DNA from 2 places in the Abyssisolibacter fermentans genome. Region 2 is predicted to be linked to the other one. Evidence: a T-box and tRNA genes for the amino acid it is inferred to sense, from the RefSeq annotation. Region 2 holds a T-box; the other holds one or more tRNA genes.
The links. A T-box is a leader RNA that pairs with one kind of tRNA and senses whether it is charged. The one in region 2 lies ahead of serS (serine--tRNA ligase), so its partner is inferred to be a tRNA-Ser.

Region 1 (8,498 bases), on a different contig from region 2:
CACAGATAGTTTATTATATATATGCATATATGAACTTAGTAAGAAATAAAGAAATAAAATTAAAAGAAGAGATAAATATAGGAGTACCAACTGGTAATTTTGGAAACATATTAGCTGCCTATTATGCAAAGCAAATGGGACTGCCAATAAATAAACTTATATGTGCGTCAAATGAAAATAATATATTGACTGATTTTATAAACACAGGTGTATACGATATAAATAGAAAATTTAAGACAACCACTTCTCCATCAATGGATATATTAATATCAAGCAATTTGGAAAGATTGTTATATGAAATAACAACTAAAGACAGCGGCGTAGTAACTAGCTATATGAATAGCCTTAAAAATAAGAGTGCTTATAAAATAAATGAAAAACAGATTTCTAATATAAGCGATTTTTATGGAGATTATGCTAAAGAGATAGATGTTACAAATGCTATAAAGGAAGTTTATGAAAAATACAACTATGTAATAGACACTCATACAGCGGTTGCTTACCATGTATGCAAAAACTATAAAAACATATCAAAGGATAATAAAAAAATAGTTATTGCTTCAACAGCTAGTCCTTTCAAATTCGCAGGGAGTGTATATAGAGCTTTAAATAAATGTAACTATGAATATAATGACTTTGAATTTATAAATAAATTATCAGAGGACTTTAATATAGATATACCAAGTCCAATAAAAGATATCGATAAACTAGAGGTATTACATCAACAAGTCTGTTTAAAAAGTACTATGAAAGAAACTGTTTGTAGAATGTTAAAAGTGTAGGTGATAATATGTTTGAAGTTGTAGTTCCCGCTACTAGTGCAAATATGGGACCAGGTTTTGATAGTCTGGGGATAGCTCTAGGACTTTATAATAAATATTATTTTGAAGAAATAGAAGAGGGTTTAGTATTTGAAGGCTGTCCAGACGAGTTTAAGAATGAAAACAATTTAGTATATATTTCTATGAAAAAATGTTTTGAAAGAACAGGATATCAATGTAAGGGCATTAAAATAGTGTTTGATACAAAAATACCTGTTTCAAGAGGTTTAGGAAGCAGTGCTGCATGTGCAGTTGCAGGTGCTTTAGCCGCAAATCAAATAAGTGGTGACGTATTAAGTATAGAAGAAATATTAAAATTAACAACTGAAATAGAGGGACATCCGGATAATGTAGCACCAGCTTTATTTGGTGGAATGATAGCTTCAGCACAAAACAAAGAAGAGGTTCTATATAGTAAGGCTAAAATAGATGAAAGCTTTAATTTTTATATTTTAATTCCTGATTTTAAGCTTTCTACACAAAAATCCAGAGAAGTTTTGCCTAAAAAAATAGATTATAGTGATGGAATTTTTAATGTTGGAAGAACAGCCTTAATGCTTTGTGCTTTATCAAATGGAGATGGTCATTTACTAAAGGCATCATTTCAAGATAAATTACATCAACCTTATAGAAGTAAACTTATTGAAGGTTATGATTTATTTATGAAAACTCTCAATGACTTAGATAATACAGCAGGTTTCATAAGTGGAGCAGGTTCTACTTTAGCAGTTATTACAAAAGAAAATGATGAAAAAGTTGTTGAAAAGTTAAAATTTATAATAAATAATCTAAATAATAAATGGATTATAAAAAAAGTTGATATAGATTATGAAGGTGCAAAAATAATTAACTCGTAGATGTATAAATTAGCTCTTTTTATGGAATAAATAAGCTTGAGGTAAATAATGTTAATATGCTTAATTTTAAGGAGGAGCTATGATAAGTTTAAAAAATATTTTATTAGCAGGAATAGGAACAGCTGCTTATACTTATGAAAAAGCAGTGGATATTGTTGACGACATGGTAAAAAAAGGTGAAATAACTATTAAACAAGGCAAAGAGTTAACAGATGAATTGAAAAAAAGGTCAGTAGAAGGTTTTGATAATGCTAATAGTAATTTAAAACAGACTATTATGAATATAGAAAATATGACCCAAAATGAGCTTGAAGAAATAAAGAAAAAAATAAATGAATTGGAGTTAAAGTAAGCCTTGTTTGTATTACAAGGCTTTTTTGCATATAGATATGAATAGAATAAAAGAGAAAAAAAGAGTTAAAGAGATAATATCAGTATTTGTAAAGTATGGTTTAAAAAAAGAAAGGATAAAGCCTGAAAATTTAAGACTAGCCTTAGAGGAATTAGGTCCTACTTATATTAAGCTTGGACAAATACTATCTACTAGATCAGATATAATTCCTCAAAGCTATATATTAGAATTCGAAAAACTCCAAGATAGCGTAAAACCTCTTTCGTATGATGTAATACATGATATATTAGAAGAAAATTTTGGTGACAAAATTGATGATGTTTTCATTGAAATTGATCACAATCCTATAGCATCTGCATCTATAGCTCAAGTTCACAAAGCAATAATGAAGGATGGCACAAGAGTAGCATTAAAAATTTTAAGACCTAATATAAGAGAAATTATGCTTAGTGATATGAAGATACTTAAGAGATTTTCTATATTAGCTAAACTAACACCCCAAGGGCATATAATTGATATAAAAGAAGCTATAGATTTTTTTATTGATATTATAGAGAAAGAACTTGATTTAAATAAAGAAGCACAAAATTTGGATAAATTTTACGAAAACAATATAGACTCTAAACTTATAAAATGTCCAAAGGTATTCAAAGAATATAGTAACTATGACATATTAGTTATGGAATATATTGATGGTATAAAAATAACTAATATAAATAAATTAAAGCAAGAAGGATATGATTTAGAAGAAATAGCTTCAAAATTAGCCTATAATTTTTTAAAACAAGTTTTTGAAGATGGTTTTTTTCATGGTGATCCTCATCCAGGAAATATAATTATTAATAATAGAAAAATAGTATTTTTTGATTTTGGTGCAATAGGAATTATGGACAAAGATATGCAAAAAGATTTCAATAATCTTTTATTAGCAATAGGTTCAAGAGATATTCAAAAAATGACACATGCAGTACTTAAAATAGGTATCAAGAGAGGTAAAATAAACATACGCAAACTCTATTCGGATATAGAAGAAATATACGGCCAATATATAGATGAATCATTGTTAAATATAAATGTAGTACAAATAATTAATGATGTTACAAAAGCTGCAAAAAATAATAATATAGCCATGCCAGTTAGTATAATGATGTTTGTCAAAGGCATGATGATTTTGGAAGGTGTTATAGAGCATCTAGCACCTGATATGAGTATAATGGACGTAGCAATACCATATATTCAATCAAATTTGATATTTAATAAAGATATCAAAAAAGAAATTATAAAGCAGTTAAACTCAGTATACACTTCTTATAGAAATACTATAAAACTACCAACTAAAACTCTTGAGGTTCTAAATACATTAAACGCTGGTAAACTAAAAATAAAACTTGAACATTTAAGATTAGAAAGAAGTGTATATAGAATAAGCAAAATGATAAATAGGGTAGTTGTAAGTCTTATAATTTCATCTATAGTAATAGGTTCATCTTTAGTAATAAATGCGAATGCCGGACCCAAAATATATGACATGTCATTTTTTGGATTAATAGGTTATTTAAGTGCAGGATTAATGGGGATTTGGCTTGTAATTTCTATGATACGCTCAGGGAAAATGTAAATTATTTGGTATGGTTAATTTCTATAGATTGAATACCTTCTATCTGAGCTAAATTTTTAACAATAGTATTATTAGGTATTTTTAGTGGATTAGTAATAGTCAGCTCTAAAGACAAATGGTTCTTGCTAGATTCTTCCATACTTATATTATCTATTGAAATATTTAGATTTCCTAATACGGTACCTATTTTTCCTATTTGACCAGGAATATTAATCGTACTTAAGTCTATATATGAATATATCTTAGATTGGTTAATATATGGCTCAAATTTTGAAAATATTATTAAAGTAATTAATATTAAAAGTGTAGCAATAATAGCACCTATATAAAAACCACTACCAACTGCTAAACCTATACCTGCTACAGCCCATAAACTAGCAGCGGTGGTTAATCCCTTTACAGTAGATCCTTCTTTAATTATAGTACCCGCTCCTAAAAAACCTATACCACTTATAACTTGAGCCCCTAGACGAGCAGGATCTAGATTGCTAAAACTGCTATAATTATTAAAAAGGAATATACCGCAAAGCATTATAAGTGCTGCCCCCATACATACAAGTATATGAGTTCGAAAACCAGCAGGACGATTTTTACCTTCTCTTTGTAACCCTATCAAACCACCCAAAACTAAAGCCATAAGTAATCTTACTGAAATACAAGTTATATTAAGCATAAAAACCCTCCCATGTAAAGGTATAAGATATATTATATTATGTCATATATTTCAGTTTTGATAAAGGGAAATAATAAAATCCTTTGATTTTGCCTAGATATAATGAAAACTTTGCCTATTTACATAAATTAACAGCCGATTTTCATTGACATAGACCAAATTTTTAGATATAATAAATATTCGTTAGACTATATAAATAATTCAATAATTTATGGAGAGATGGCTGAGTTTGGCTGAAGGCGCTCGCCTGGAAAGCGGGTAGGCGGCGAATACCGTCTCGAGGGTTCAAATCCCTCTCTCTCCGCCAGTAAAGTTTGCCGTACTAGATGGGGAGGTAGCGGTGCCCTGTAACCTGCAATCCGCTATAGCAGGATTGAATTCCTGGTTGAGGCATTTTACTGTAAGGTCTGCCCTAAGTAAGTGGCGTTGATGATTGGGTCCTGCGCAATGAGAATCTATGAACCCCGTCAGGTCCGGAAGGAAGCAGCGGTAAGTAGACACTCTCGTGTGCCGCAGGGGTGCCTGATTTGAGTTAACTGCTTAGGTAACGCTTGGAGTGAAATGTCAATACCAGGTGTACGGCTAAAATAAATCCATAACCTTTGTTATGGATTTATTTTTGCATATAATATTAATTATACATAACAGTAAAGACAAGATATATGCTTTTTTTAGTTAAAAAATAGTTTAATTCTCTACTTATAAGTATTTGATTTTTTCTGAATAATTTGGGATAATATACTTATCGTTGAGAATAAGGGTGATATTATGAGTTATAAAGCACTGTACAGGCAATTTAGGCCTAAAGATTTTAATGGAATATTAGGACAAAGCCATATAGTAACAATTTTAAAGAATCAAATAATAAAAGACAATACTGCTCATGCATATTTGTTTTCAGGGACAAGGGGTACAGGGAAGACATCTACAGCCAAGATTTTTTCAAGAGCAGTGAATTGTCCAGATAGTGTAGATGGCAATCCATGTAATAAATGCAAAACTTGTCTAAGCTTACTCAATGGTACAAATCTTGATGTGGTTGAAATGGATGCAGCATCAAATAATAGCGTTGATGATATAAGAGATTTAAAAGAAAAAGTTAAATACCCTCCTTCAAATGGGAAATATAAGGTATATATAATAGACGAGGTTCATATGCTTTCAAAGGGTGCATTTAATGCATTGTTGAAAACGTTAGAAGAACCACCTGAATATTTAATATTTATATTAGCTACAACCGAGCCGCAAAAACTACCAGCAACAATATTGTCTAGATGTCAAAGATATGATTTTAAAAGAATTAATACAAATGACATAGTAAAAAACATGAATGATATATGCCAAAAGTTAAATTGTGATGTTGAGCAAAAAGCACTAAACTTAATAGCAAGAAATTGCGACGGTGCTATGAGAGATGCACTTAGCATATTAGATCAATGCATATCATTAACAGGAGAAAAGCTTACATATGATTATGTATTATCTATTATGGGAGCTGTGAACAATGATGCAGTTTTTGAAATAAGTGATAGTATTATTAGTCAAGATTTGTATAGTACATTAAAAAATATAAATAATATAATAAATGATGGTAAGGATATTGGACAGTTTATCAAAGATTTGATAATGCATTTTAGAAATATATTGATTTGTAAAGCAGTTGATAATCCAAGTGATATAATTGATTTATCTATAGATAATCAACAACGGATTAAACAACAATGCAGTAATATAAGTGTAGGTTCAATTGAAAGGATAATAAATTTATTATCAGAAGCAGAAGTTCGAATCAAAAAAACTACACAACCAAGAGTAATTTTAGAGGTAACTATAATAAAAATTTTAAATCCAGAAGCTGACAATTCATTTGAGGGTATAATCAGTAGAATAGATAAGATTGAAAAAACTATGGCAAGTGGGGAGTTTAAGACTACTCCAACTACTATTACTTCCAATGAAAAAAATGTTATACAAAAACCTATTAACGAACCAGAAGTTGAAAAGGTGGCAGTAGATAGTTCAAAAGAAACAATTGAAAAAGAACAGCTTGATGGAAACAATAAGATTTTAGATTTAGACATAAATAATGTTAAAGAAGACTGGAAAAATATAATAAAAAAAATGAAAAAGGAAAAAATAAAAATATTTACACTTCTTAGCAATGGAGAGCTAGTAGATGTGTATAATAGCACAGTAGTAATATCGTTTAATAAAGAGAATGAATTTTTTAAAAATGCATTAAATACGGAAGACAATAAAAAATATGTAGAAGAGTTTTTAAGTAAAAATCTAAATTCTGATATTACAGTTAAATATATAATAGAAGGTCAAACGTATACGAAACAAAAAGAAACAGCAAATAATAAATCTCTAATAAATAAAACCAAACAATTATTTGGTGAAGAAATAGTTGAGATAAAATAAATAACAAAACATGTTAATAATTAGTATGAAAAAAATAGGGAGGATGATAAAATATGGCTAAAGGTGGATTTAGAGGAACGCCAAATATGGGTAATATGATGAAGCAAGTACAACAGATGCAGAAAAAGATGACTAAAATGCAGGCAGAACTTGAAGAAAGAGAAGTAGAAGCTAGTGCTGGTGGTGGAGCAGTAGCAGTAAAAGCCAATGGAAAAAAAGAAATATTAGAAATCAAAATTGACAAAGACGTTGTTGATCCAGATGATGTAGAAATGTTAGAGGATTTAGTATTAGCAGCAGTAAATGAAGCGTTAAGAGCAGCTGATGAAATGGTAAGTAAAGAAATGGGTAAAGTAACAGGAGGAATGAATATACCAGGATTATTTTAAGCAGAGAACTAAAATCTTTGATTTTGAGCAGAGAACTAAAATCTTTGATTTTATGTGAATCGCTTACTCTTAGGAAGGATGAGTAGGAGTTTCATATCGCCGCTTACTCCTAGGAAGAATGAATAGGAGTTAAAGTATAATCAAAAAGTTTACTAATCTATAAGGAAATAATCTTTAAACTAAAATAAAGTAATCATTTCCGTTAAATAGATTAGAATATCAACAATTATAATGAATAAAAACCCCATAATTTAGTAAGCAAAATTGATTTATAAAACATAGAAAAAGGGTGAAAAAATGGATTATTATGCTGAGCCTATAGCTATGTTGATAGAAGAACTTTCTAAGCTTCCTGGTATAGGAAAAAAAACAGCTCAAAGATTAGCATATCATATTTTAAATGTAAGCAACATGGAAGCAATGAGTTTAGCTAATGCAATAGTAAATGCAAAAAGAAACATAAAATATTGTAGCATATGCAATAATCTAACTCAAAAAGATCCGTGTAATATATGTTCAGATGCTAAGAGAGACAAATCAACTATATGTGTTGTAGAGGGACCAAAAGATGTAGTAGCGATGGAAAAAACCAGAGAATATAGAGGTCTTTATCATGTATTACATGGGAGTATATCTCCTATGGATGGAATAGGTCCTGAAGAGATTAAAATTAAAGAGTTACTAGTAAGGCTTCAAGATGATACAGTCAAAGAATTAATATTAGCTACAAACCCTACGATAGAAGGAGAAGCTACAGCTATGTATATTTCTAGACTGCTTAAACCAACAGGAATAAAAATGACAAGAATTGCTTATGGCATACCAGTTGGAGGAGATTTAGAGTACGCTGATGAAGTAACCTTATCTAAAGCATTGCACGGTAGAAGAGAAATATAACTTTATATATAAATATGTATAACACAAAAAACTTATATCAAATAAACAAAGTGATTTTAAAAATCATGGTTTGAGATGAGCGAAAGCTCTCTTAAAGCCATGATTTTTTAAATTTTGTTTTATTAGGAAGAAGTATTAAAAATAGAGTAATAGAAAAACAAAATGAAACGCTAATTAAAAGATAAATAGCAATTTAACATTTTTAAAAAATTCTTTGCTTTCTATTTTAAAGCGTAGTAATCTTGTAATGAAGAAGTTATTTATTCTTTAGAGGAGGCGAAGAAAATAAATTATGGATATTACGATTGAAAATATGCCACCATATCGGATTGCTTATATAAGGCAAATTGGTCCTTATGGAATTAATAATGTTAAAACAATGAAAGAATTAAAAAAATGGGCAAAAATTAACCATTTATTTAATGACGAATCCATAATCCTTGGAATTGCTCAGGATAATCCTGAGA
Region 2 (8,498 bases):
TATGCCCCTTTTGTAGTAGCTCTTTTCCAATATAAACCTAATATTAAAGGCATAAATACAGCGGTAGAGTAAAATAAACCCCCTAAGTAAGCTATATCTATTAAGTTATCTGAAATAAAAGATATAATAACACCACCGATTGAAATAAGAACAGTGATAATCCTTGTTACTCTTATTTTCTGCTTTTGGCTTAAATTCTTATCCTTCTTTTCTTTATATGGTATATATATGTCATTAACAAAAAGCGTAGATGCTGCTAAAATCATAGAATCCGCTGTTGACATAGAAGCAGCAAATATAGAACCTAACGCAAGCCCAGATATTCCAACTGGTAGATAATTTTTAACAAATAGAGCATATCCTAAATTAGGATTGTCAAGATTAGGTATTAATACTATAATACAAATTCCAATTATTGCAATGAGTAGACCATAAAATATGTACATCACTCCAGTAAAAATAAAAGAAAATTTTGCTGTGCTTTTATCTTTTGAAGCAAATATTCTCTGAATATAATGTTGACTTGTTGCATATGAAAATAAACTAAAAAGTGTCCATGAAATTACAGTAGAAAATGAAACCTGGTCAAACCTCAAAAGGTTTTCTGGTAAAGTCGTCATAATACCTTCAACTCCACCTGATGATACTATAGCTATCGGAACAGAAATTAATATTGAGCCAATTATAAATACAAATTGAACAATGTCTGTATTTACAACAGCTATAAACCCTCCACTTATTGTATATAACACAACAAAAGTCAAGGTTAGAAATAGTCCAACATTAATAGGTATACCAACTATACCATTTAATGCAACTGCTCCAACAGTAAATTGTGCAGCTATTTGTGCTACAGTAGCTAATATATGCAAAAAAGAACATAAATATTTTGTCTTTTTGTCATACCTTTGATCAAAGAAATCTGTGATGGTTACAAGATTTGGAAGCTTAATCTTTGCTGCAAAAAATATTCCTAATAAAAGAAAAGCAGGAACAGCACACCAATCCCACCATACTCCAGAAAGCCCAACAGTATAGCAAAAGGCCATAGCTCCTATAAAACTACTTCCTCCAAACTCTGTTGCTGCCATACTAAACCCAGCTTTTATCTTACCAATATTCCTACCTCCAAGAGTAAAATCATTCATTGATTTTACAGACTTAGATGATCTGTAACCTATATAACCAGTAATTATGAATACTAATAATACTCCAATGATGTCTAATAATTTCATTTTTTAGCTCCTATTCTAATAGTCCTATTAATATAAATCTTTCAAAATCCATTAAATTTGTGTTTAATATTTAACCTTGATTATTTATAGAATTATACACTTTAAGCAGAGAACCAAAATCCATAATTTTATGCAGATTCACTTACTTACTATATTCTTTGAATAAGTTTTAATAATAATACTTAAACTTATTCTTTAATAGTGTCTACTAGCACAAATTTAAATTATCCATTCTCTGCTCAATTTATAGTGTGTTGCTTAAATTTTTCCAAATTTGTTGATTAATTACTTATAGATTTTTATATATGATTTATTTTACACTACTATTAACTTGTCTATCCAGTTTACTTTTTTTATTTCGACTATATAGTATAATGCTAACCGCTAATCCAACTACTGCCATTATTAATGAAAGAGTAAAAATATAAGTATAGCCTTTACTCCCGTGTGTATCTAGCCAATTACCAGCAATATTGTAGTAAAAAGCATCTGGAACATAACCAATTAATGATATTAGTCCAACTGCTGCACCTGTATATTTCATTGGTATTTTACTTTCTGATATTGTAGCATAACCTATACCTGTTAGACCAAATAAACCAAAAGCAAGAAGTAACATTAACGCTACTGCCAGTATTGTATATGTTGTATTAACAGGAATAAGCATAAATGCACCCACGCAGACAGTTACTAGAGTAAATCCTACGATAAACATTTTAGATGTTGATCCACATTTGTCAGCTAGCGTACCAAAGGTTGGACCACCAATTATTTTAGTACCTGTTTGTCTTAATATTGAAACTGTACCAACCATTGCTGCTGAAAGCATAAACTCAGTTTCAAGATATGGGCTAATGTATGATAGTGATGAAAATACTGTGTAGTAACTGAATATAGCAATACCAATTAACCAAACTTCTGGCATTTTTAGTACTTTAATATAATCATGGACTGTATATTTCACATCATCACTGTCTTTAAATTTAACATCTCTTAAAGCGAAAAATGTAATGAATCCTACAATAATTGTTAAGCTTGATTGGAATATAAGAACAAATCTTAGTCCTAATTCTTCAACGGCAACCATATTAAAGATTGTTAGGGCAATAAAAGAAATAATCATACCAGAAATACCTTCAATACCATTAGCTATTCCAAAAATTTTACCTTGCATATCGTCATCACCAAGTGAACGAGTTACTTTAACTTGTGCTGCCCAGAATGTAAGGATTGTTGTCACACCCCATGCAATAAATGTAAATTGTACACCAGCGTAGCTTGGGTATGTTGACAGATAAATACCTAATGCACCAGAAGAAACGTAAGAGAATAGCATAAGTTTCCTTGGGTCAAATTTATCTGCCATCCATCCACCTGGAAAATACATTAACAGAGCAATTTTTCCGTATAAACCAATTACATGTCCATATTGTTCATGTGAAAGACCAAGAGCTGTTCTCATTGGGTCATAGAATACTGATTTCATATATGGTAAACCATACATTGCATACGTACCAAATGACAATACTGTGATCATCATCAACCATTTATATTTTTTGAATAAGCTTATTTTATTATCCATAGACAATTCTCCCTTCAAATTTTATAATTTATCAAAAGCTTGTTTTATATCTGCTATTAAATCCTGTGCACCTTCAAGTCCTACCGCAATTCTAATCATATTACTGTTTTCTACTTGAATCAGTGTATGAGCTTCACCTAAACTTGTAGCAATTGAAAGTAAATTCATATTGTTGCATAGCTTATAGTCAGCTTCTCTTACTGTCATTCCTTTAATGCCATCTTTTAACCAGAATGAAACAATACCACCACCAAGACCATTCATTTGTTTTTGACATAGTTCATATGATGGATCAGATTCAAGAGCTGGATAAATAACTTTTTCTACATATTCATGTGATTCAAGGAATTTTGAAATTGCTAAAGCGTTTTCACAATGTTTTTGTATTCTCATTGTAAGAGTAGCCATGCCTCTCATAATTAACCATGCATTAAATGGTGAAAGTGCTGCACCTGTATAACAAGGCATACCAGGGTATTTTATTTTTTCTATAAGATCTTTTCTTCCTATAATTGCTCCTCCAAGTGCATCGCCATGACCATTAATATATTTTGTTAAGCTATGCAAAACAAGATCTGCTCCATGTTGTAATGAATATTGAATAGGTGGTGGTGCAAATGTGCTGTCAACTATTAAAATGCAATCATTTTCCTTTGCAAGTTCAGCAACCTCTTTAATATCAACAACACCAAGCTTTGGATTCTCAGGTGTTTCAATAAAAATTATTGTTGTATTTTCTTTAATGTTTTGTTTTACATCTTCCATATCTTTAAAATCTGCAAAGCTTACTTCTGCATCCATCTTGTCAATTAATTCTCTGAAAAAAATGTCACTGTGAAAGAATAATCCTTTAGAGCATAGAATATGTTCTCCCTTTTCAAGTAATGTTAAAACTGTTGAACAAACAGCTCCCATTCCTGAACCCATTGTAACGGCAGCTTCTCCTCCTTCAAGAGCAGCAAGTTTTTTTTCTAGTTGAATTGTAGACGGATTTCCTTCTCTTGTATAAAGGTAACCTAATTCATTCCAAGCCTCATCCATTTGTTCAACTGTATCAAATCCAAAAGTTGCTGTTTGATATATTGGTGATGCTAAAGAATGTGTTACGGGATCAAAACTATGTCCAGTGTGAATTAATTTTGTTTCTAGATCTGATTTACTTAAATCATGTTTATCCATTGTGACTTCCTCCTTTGTTTAAAATATATAATTTCCAAATATTTTATAATTAAATCATTACTTATAATTAATATTAATTATTAAACTTAAAATATTGCATCAAAATTACAATTAGAATGATATACTATTACCTTAGGGGAGTGTCAATAATATAATTAATTAGTAACTTCATTTTTAATAAGAAAGAATTTGACGCATAATACCCGAATATATTATGATTAAATAAAATTATATTTTTTCATAAAATTTATCTAAAACAAGTAAACTAAGATAAACAAAAGTTAGAATATATAAGCTCAAATTATTTAGAAAAATTAAATACTCTTTATTAATGAAACTCATTCGAATGAGTTTGGACTTTTACATAAATGTATTTTAGTTCTATACTCATAATTCAGAAATATACAGCATATCATAAGAGTTATATAAATAATCTGGATAACTATCTACATAATTTATGGAGGATTAAATATGAAATTATATTCTATTGGAGAAGTCTCAAAAATTAATAATATTACTATTAAAACTTTGAGATATTACGATAAGATAGGTCTACTTGTACCGGCATACATAGATGAAACAAATGGTTATAGATATTATAGTTACAGCCAATTTTTAATTATAGATAAGATTAAAAAATTCAAATATTGGGATATACCTTTAAATGAGCTTAAAGATATTATATATGATGAAGATAATACCAAATTAAAAGAATTTTTTAGAAAACAAAGAGAATATCTTGATTCTGAAACAAAGAGAATCGAAATGTTAAAAAAAAATCTAGATATGCTTGAAAATTATTTCTCTTATTATGACATAGTTCAAATGAATAACAATGTTTATGTAAGACACATAAAAAAACGCCATTATATTTCTCATCCTTTTGATAATATTACTAGTATATCAGGTATAGACATAGAACTGAGAAAAATTATTAATTCACCACAATTTGTAAATATATCTGTATTAAACCCTTACGGATATATTTTGGATAGTAATGATTTTTTAAATGGTAAACTTACTTTCTTACAGTCTACAGTTACTGTAGGTGAACCTCCAAGTTTTGAAACAGAATATTTATATACTGCTCCTGAAGGAGTTTATGTTTGTTTCAGCTCAAAAATTTTATCTGATAATTATGATATTACACCTTTAATTGACTATATTAAACAAAACAACTTAACTCCTAAGTTAATTATTGCTGAAGAATTTATACCTAACGGTACTTATAAATTTGAAAACTGTCCTTATGAAATACAAGTATTAATTTAGAAAAGATATAATGAATTTCTAGCATAAAAGAACATAAAACGCTATAGAACAAACTTTATTAAATAGTTTAATCTATAGCGTTCATTATAAACAAAAAAGTTATAGAAATACTTAATTAATATGATATATAGTTAAGCTAATCACTCTAAATTTAGTGTGATTAGCTTAATCAAAATAGCATTTTATTTCAGTAAGTTTCAGATATTGAGTTAATTCAAAAATTTATTTTTTCTTATATACTAGCTTTATTAATGAAATTTGTATTTACTTTAATAAACTAATTTATAGAAATATAATATTAATTTGATTATTTAGTAATCTTATCTAAACCTCTAAAATATGGTCTTAATACTTCTGGAATAATAATTGATCCATCTTCTTGTTGATAGTTTTCTAATATTGCTGCTGTTGTCCTTCCTATTGCTAAACCAGAACCATTTAACGTATGAACTAATCTAGTTTTATTTGTTTTAGCATCTCTAAATTTGATATTTGCTCTTCTTGCTTGGAAATCTTCAAAATTACTACAAGAAGATATCTCAACATATCTGTTATAACTTGGCATCCATACCTCTAAATCGTAAGTTTTAGCTGATGAAAATCCTAAATCACCAGTGCATAGCTCTACTACTCTATAAGGTAATTTCAATAGTTTAAGAATTTTTTCTGCATTTTCAGTAAGTTTTTCTAACTCATCATATGATTCTTCTGGCTTAACTAATTTAACTAATTCTACTTTATTAAATTGATGGTTTCTTATTAATCCTCTAGTATCTCTACCTGCTGAACCTGCTTCCTGTCTAAAACATGGAGTATAAGCAGTAAAATATATTGGTAAATCAGTTTCATCTAGTATTTCATTTCTATGAATATTTGTAACTGGAACCTCAGCTGTTGGAACTAAAAAGTAATCTTTACTAGGAATATTAAAAGCATCTTCTTCAAATTTTGGAAGCTGACCTGTACCTGTCATAGAATCCCTATTTACCATAAATGGTGGTAATATCTCTTTATATCCATGTTCTAATGTATGCGTATCTAACATGAAATTTATCAATACTCTTTCGAGTTTAGCACCTAATCCTTTATATAGAGAAAATCTAGCACCTGTTATTTTAGATGCTCTTTGAAAATCTAGTATATCTAATTCTGCTCCAATATCCCAATGAGCTTTAGGTTCAAAATCAAATTTAGTTGGCTCAGCATATCTTCTAATCTCAACATTGTCTTCATCACTATTTCCAACAACAACTTTAGTATTAGGTATATTAGGAAGTGATAAAAGTCTTTTATTTAATTCCTCTTCAACTTCTTTTACCTCTACATCTAGTTCTTTAATACATTGTGACAAATCTTTCATTTTAGCTAATATTTCTGTCACGTCTTTTCCTTCTTTTTTAAGTTTTGGTATCTGTTTTGATACACTATTTTGTTCAGATTTCTTATTTTCTGTATTCTGTAGTAGTTCTCTTCTTCTTTCATCAAGTTTTAATATTCCTTCGATATCATAATCACCATTTCTGCTCTTTAATCCGTCAATAACTTCTTTAGTATTACTTCTTATTTTTTTAATATCTAGCATTATTAAAAACCTCCTTTTATAATTATCTATTTTTAAATAAAAAAATAAACCCTCATCCCAATAAAACTTAGGGACGAGAGTTTTTCCCGCGTTGCCACCCTACTTAGCAAATAGCTCACTTAAGTGCATTATAAACCATGCAATGGTATACATCTAATACTAGGATGGATTCGATAATTAATCATGCTAATTCACACCAACCATTAACTCTCTTAAAAGATTATATTATCTACTATTCCTATCAGTATATTTATTAATTTGGAATTGATTATAGCATATTATATCCTTTTTTTCAAGTATAAATACATATTTTTAACGGCAATCGAATGAAAATATATTCTAATTAAAACTTTTACATAAAGTTTTCAAAAATAGACTTGTTCTGTTAAATATTTGATGTGATTTTTTTTTATTTGTGTAACTTAAAACATATATTGTTTTAATGGTATAACAAATAAACCTATTTAATTTACTAACCGATTTACACTATAAAAAGTATATCTCAACTCATATTATTATATTCCAACTATATCATCTAAAAGCTTATCATCTCTTGCGTCGCAAGCTAATTTTTTTCTCGCAGTTTTTCTCTTCTTTAATATATATTAAAGCGAGTTTCTTTAACATCGATTGATTTACAGCGCCATTATTTTTCCTTACTCTACTATTATCTTCTCTAAAAACAACATCTAAAATCCAGTGACAACTTTCTACTCCCTATTGATTTCTTACTGCTTTTTCAAATAAGTCACACTCTGCATTTTGGGGTATACTGAGACTAGATATATAATAAAAATTCTCTTCTGTTATTTTTTTCTGTTGTAACAGTTCTTTTTACCATACCAATACTAGTCAAGTTTTTCCAAAAATGTTTTTCTACAAAAAAACAGTCTATATCATCAGTCTGGAAGTACTCCCTTTTTTCTATTCGTCCATGACCTTTTTCTCGCGTAACTTTTTTGCTGTAATTCATATTTTAAAATTTTTTAGCTATGGCATCTAAAAATAATCTTTTACTTCTTTATTAAATGTACCATGATTCCCTTTTAAAGCTAAAACATAATTAGCTTCTTTTTTTATTATTTTCTCAGCTATTTTTTTTGCGTGCCCATAGCGTAACATTGAAATGGTGTAATAGGGACGTTGCATTGATTTACAGTGGGAGTTTCGCAATGTTAATGGAATGAGCAGAATTAAGTAAAATGTAACTAAAAACCTTCTTAGTAAAGATCTATATAACAAGAAGGTTTTTCAAGTTAAATAATAATATAAAAAAGATTGTCAAATAATAATTGTACATATAATACATTTTAAGATAAATTGTACCATAGTTACAATAAATGTGATATAATTACATTATAAAGTTTAAATATGTTAAATTTTTGATATCTTCAAAGATTATTCATAAAAAATTAAGTTTTATATATAACAACTCGCTATTTTTTAAGCTTACTAAAAGCTTATAATTAAAAATAATAATCCTATTATCCACGGTTATATGAATAATCTAGGAAAATAGTATTAATTATTACGTACCTATCATTTATCTCCCATCTTCTATAAGTTGGAGATGAATGAAACAAGTGGAGTGAGAGTTCACTAAAAAACAGATAGGAGGAGTTACAGAAAGAACTTTTTCTGTAGAAAA

Region 1: it has a tRNA-Ser gene. The T-box ahead of serS (serine--tRNA ligase) is inferred to sense a tRNA for this amino acid. The anticodon was not compared.

The regions. Positions count from the first base shown of each region.
Region 1 covers NZ_LOHE01000075.1:6,702-15,199, forward strand. Annotated here, with positions in the region: gene thrC (threonine synthase) at 1-782, shown strand, start outside; gene thrB (homoserine kinase) at 791-1,678, shown strand; gene AYC61_RS14485 (phasin family protein) at 1,758-2,030, shown strand; gene AYC61_RS14490 (ABC1 kinase family protein) at 2,068-3,648, shown strand; gene AYC61_RS14495 (MgtC/SapB family protein) at 3,650-4,321, opposite strand; tRNA gene AYC61_RS14500 (tRNA-Ser) at 4,535-4,628, shown strand; RNA gene ffs (signal recognition particle sRNA large type) at 4,639-4,903, shown strand; gene dnaX (DNA polymerase III subunit gamma/tau) at 5,090-6,745, shown strand; gene AYC61_RS14515 (YbaB/EbfC family nucleoid-associated protein) at 6,799-7,134, shown strand; gene recR (recombination mediator RecR) at 7,432-8,031, shown strand; gene AYC61_RS14525 (AraC family transcriptional regulator) at 8,324-8,498, shown strand, end outside.
Region 2 covers NZ_LOHE01000032.1:32,330-40,827, forward strand. Annotated here, with positions in the region: gene AYC61_RS02435 (sodium:solute symporter family protein) at 1-1,235, opposite strand, end outside; gene AYC61_RS02440 (MFS transporter) at 1,546-2,817, opposite strand; gene AYC61_RS02445 (trans-sulfuration enzyme family protein) at 2,839-3,996, opposite strand; gene AYC61_RS02450 (MerR family transcriptional regulator) at 4,468-5,268, shown strand; gene serS (serine--tRNA ligase) at 5,576-6,850, opposite strand; T-box leader at 6,917-7,104, opposite strand; gene AYC61_RS20945 (hypothetical protein) at 7,629-7,823, opposite strand; gene AYC61_RS21955 (hypothetical protein) at 7,850-7,972, opposite strand.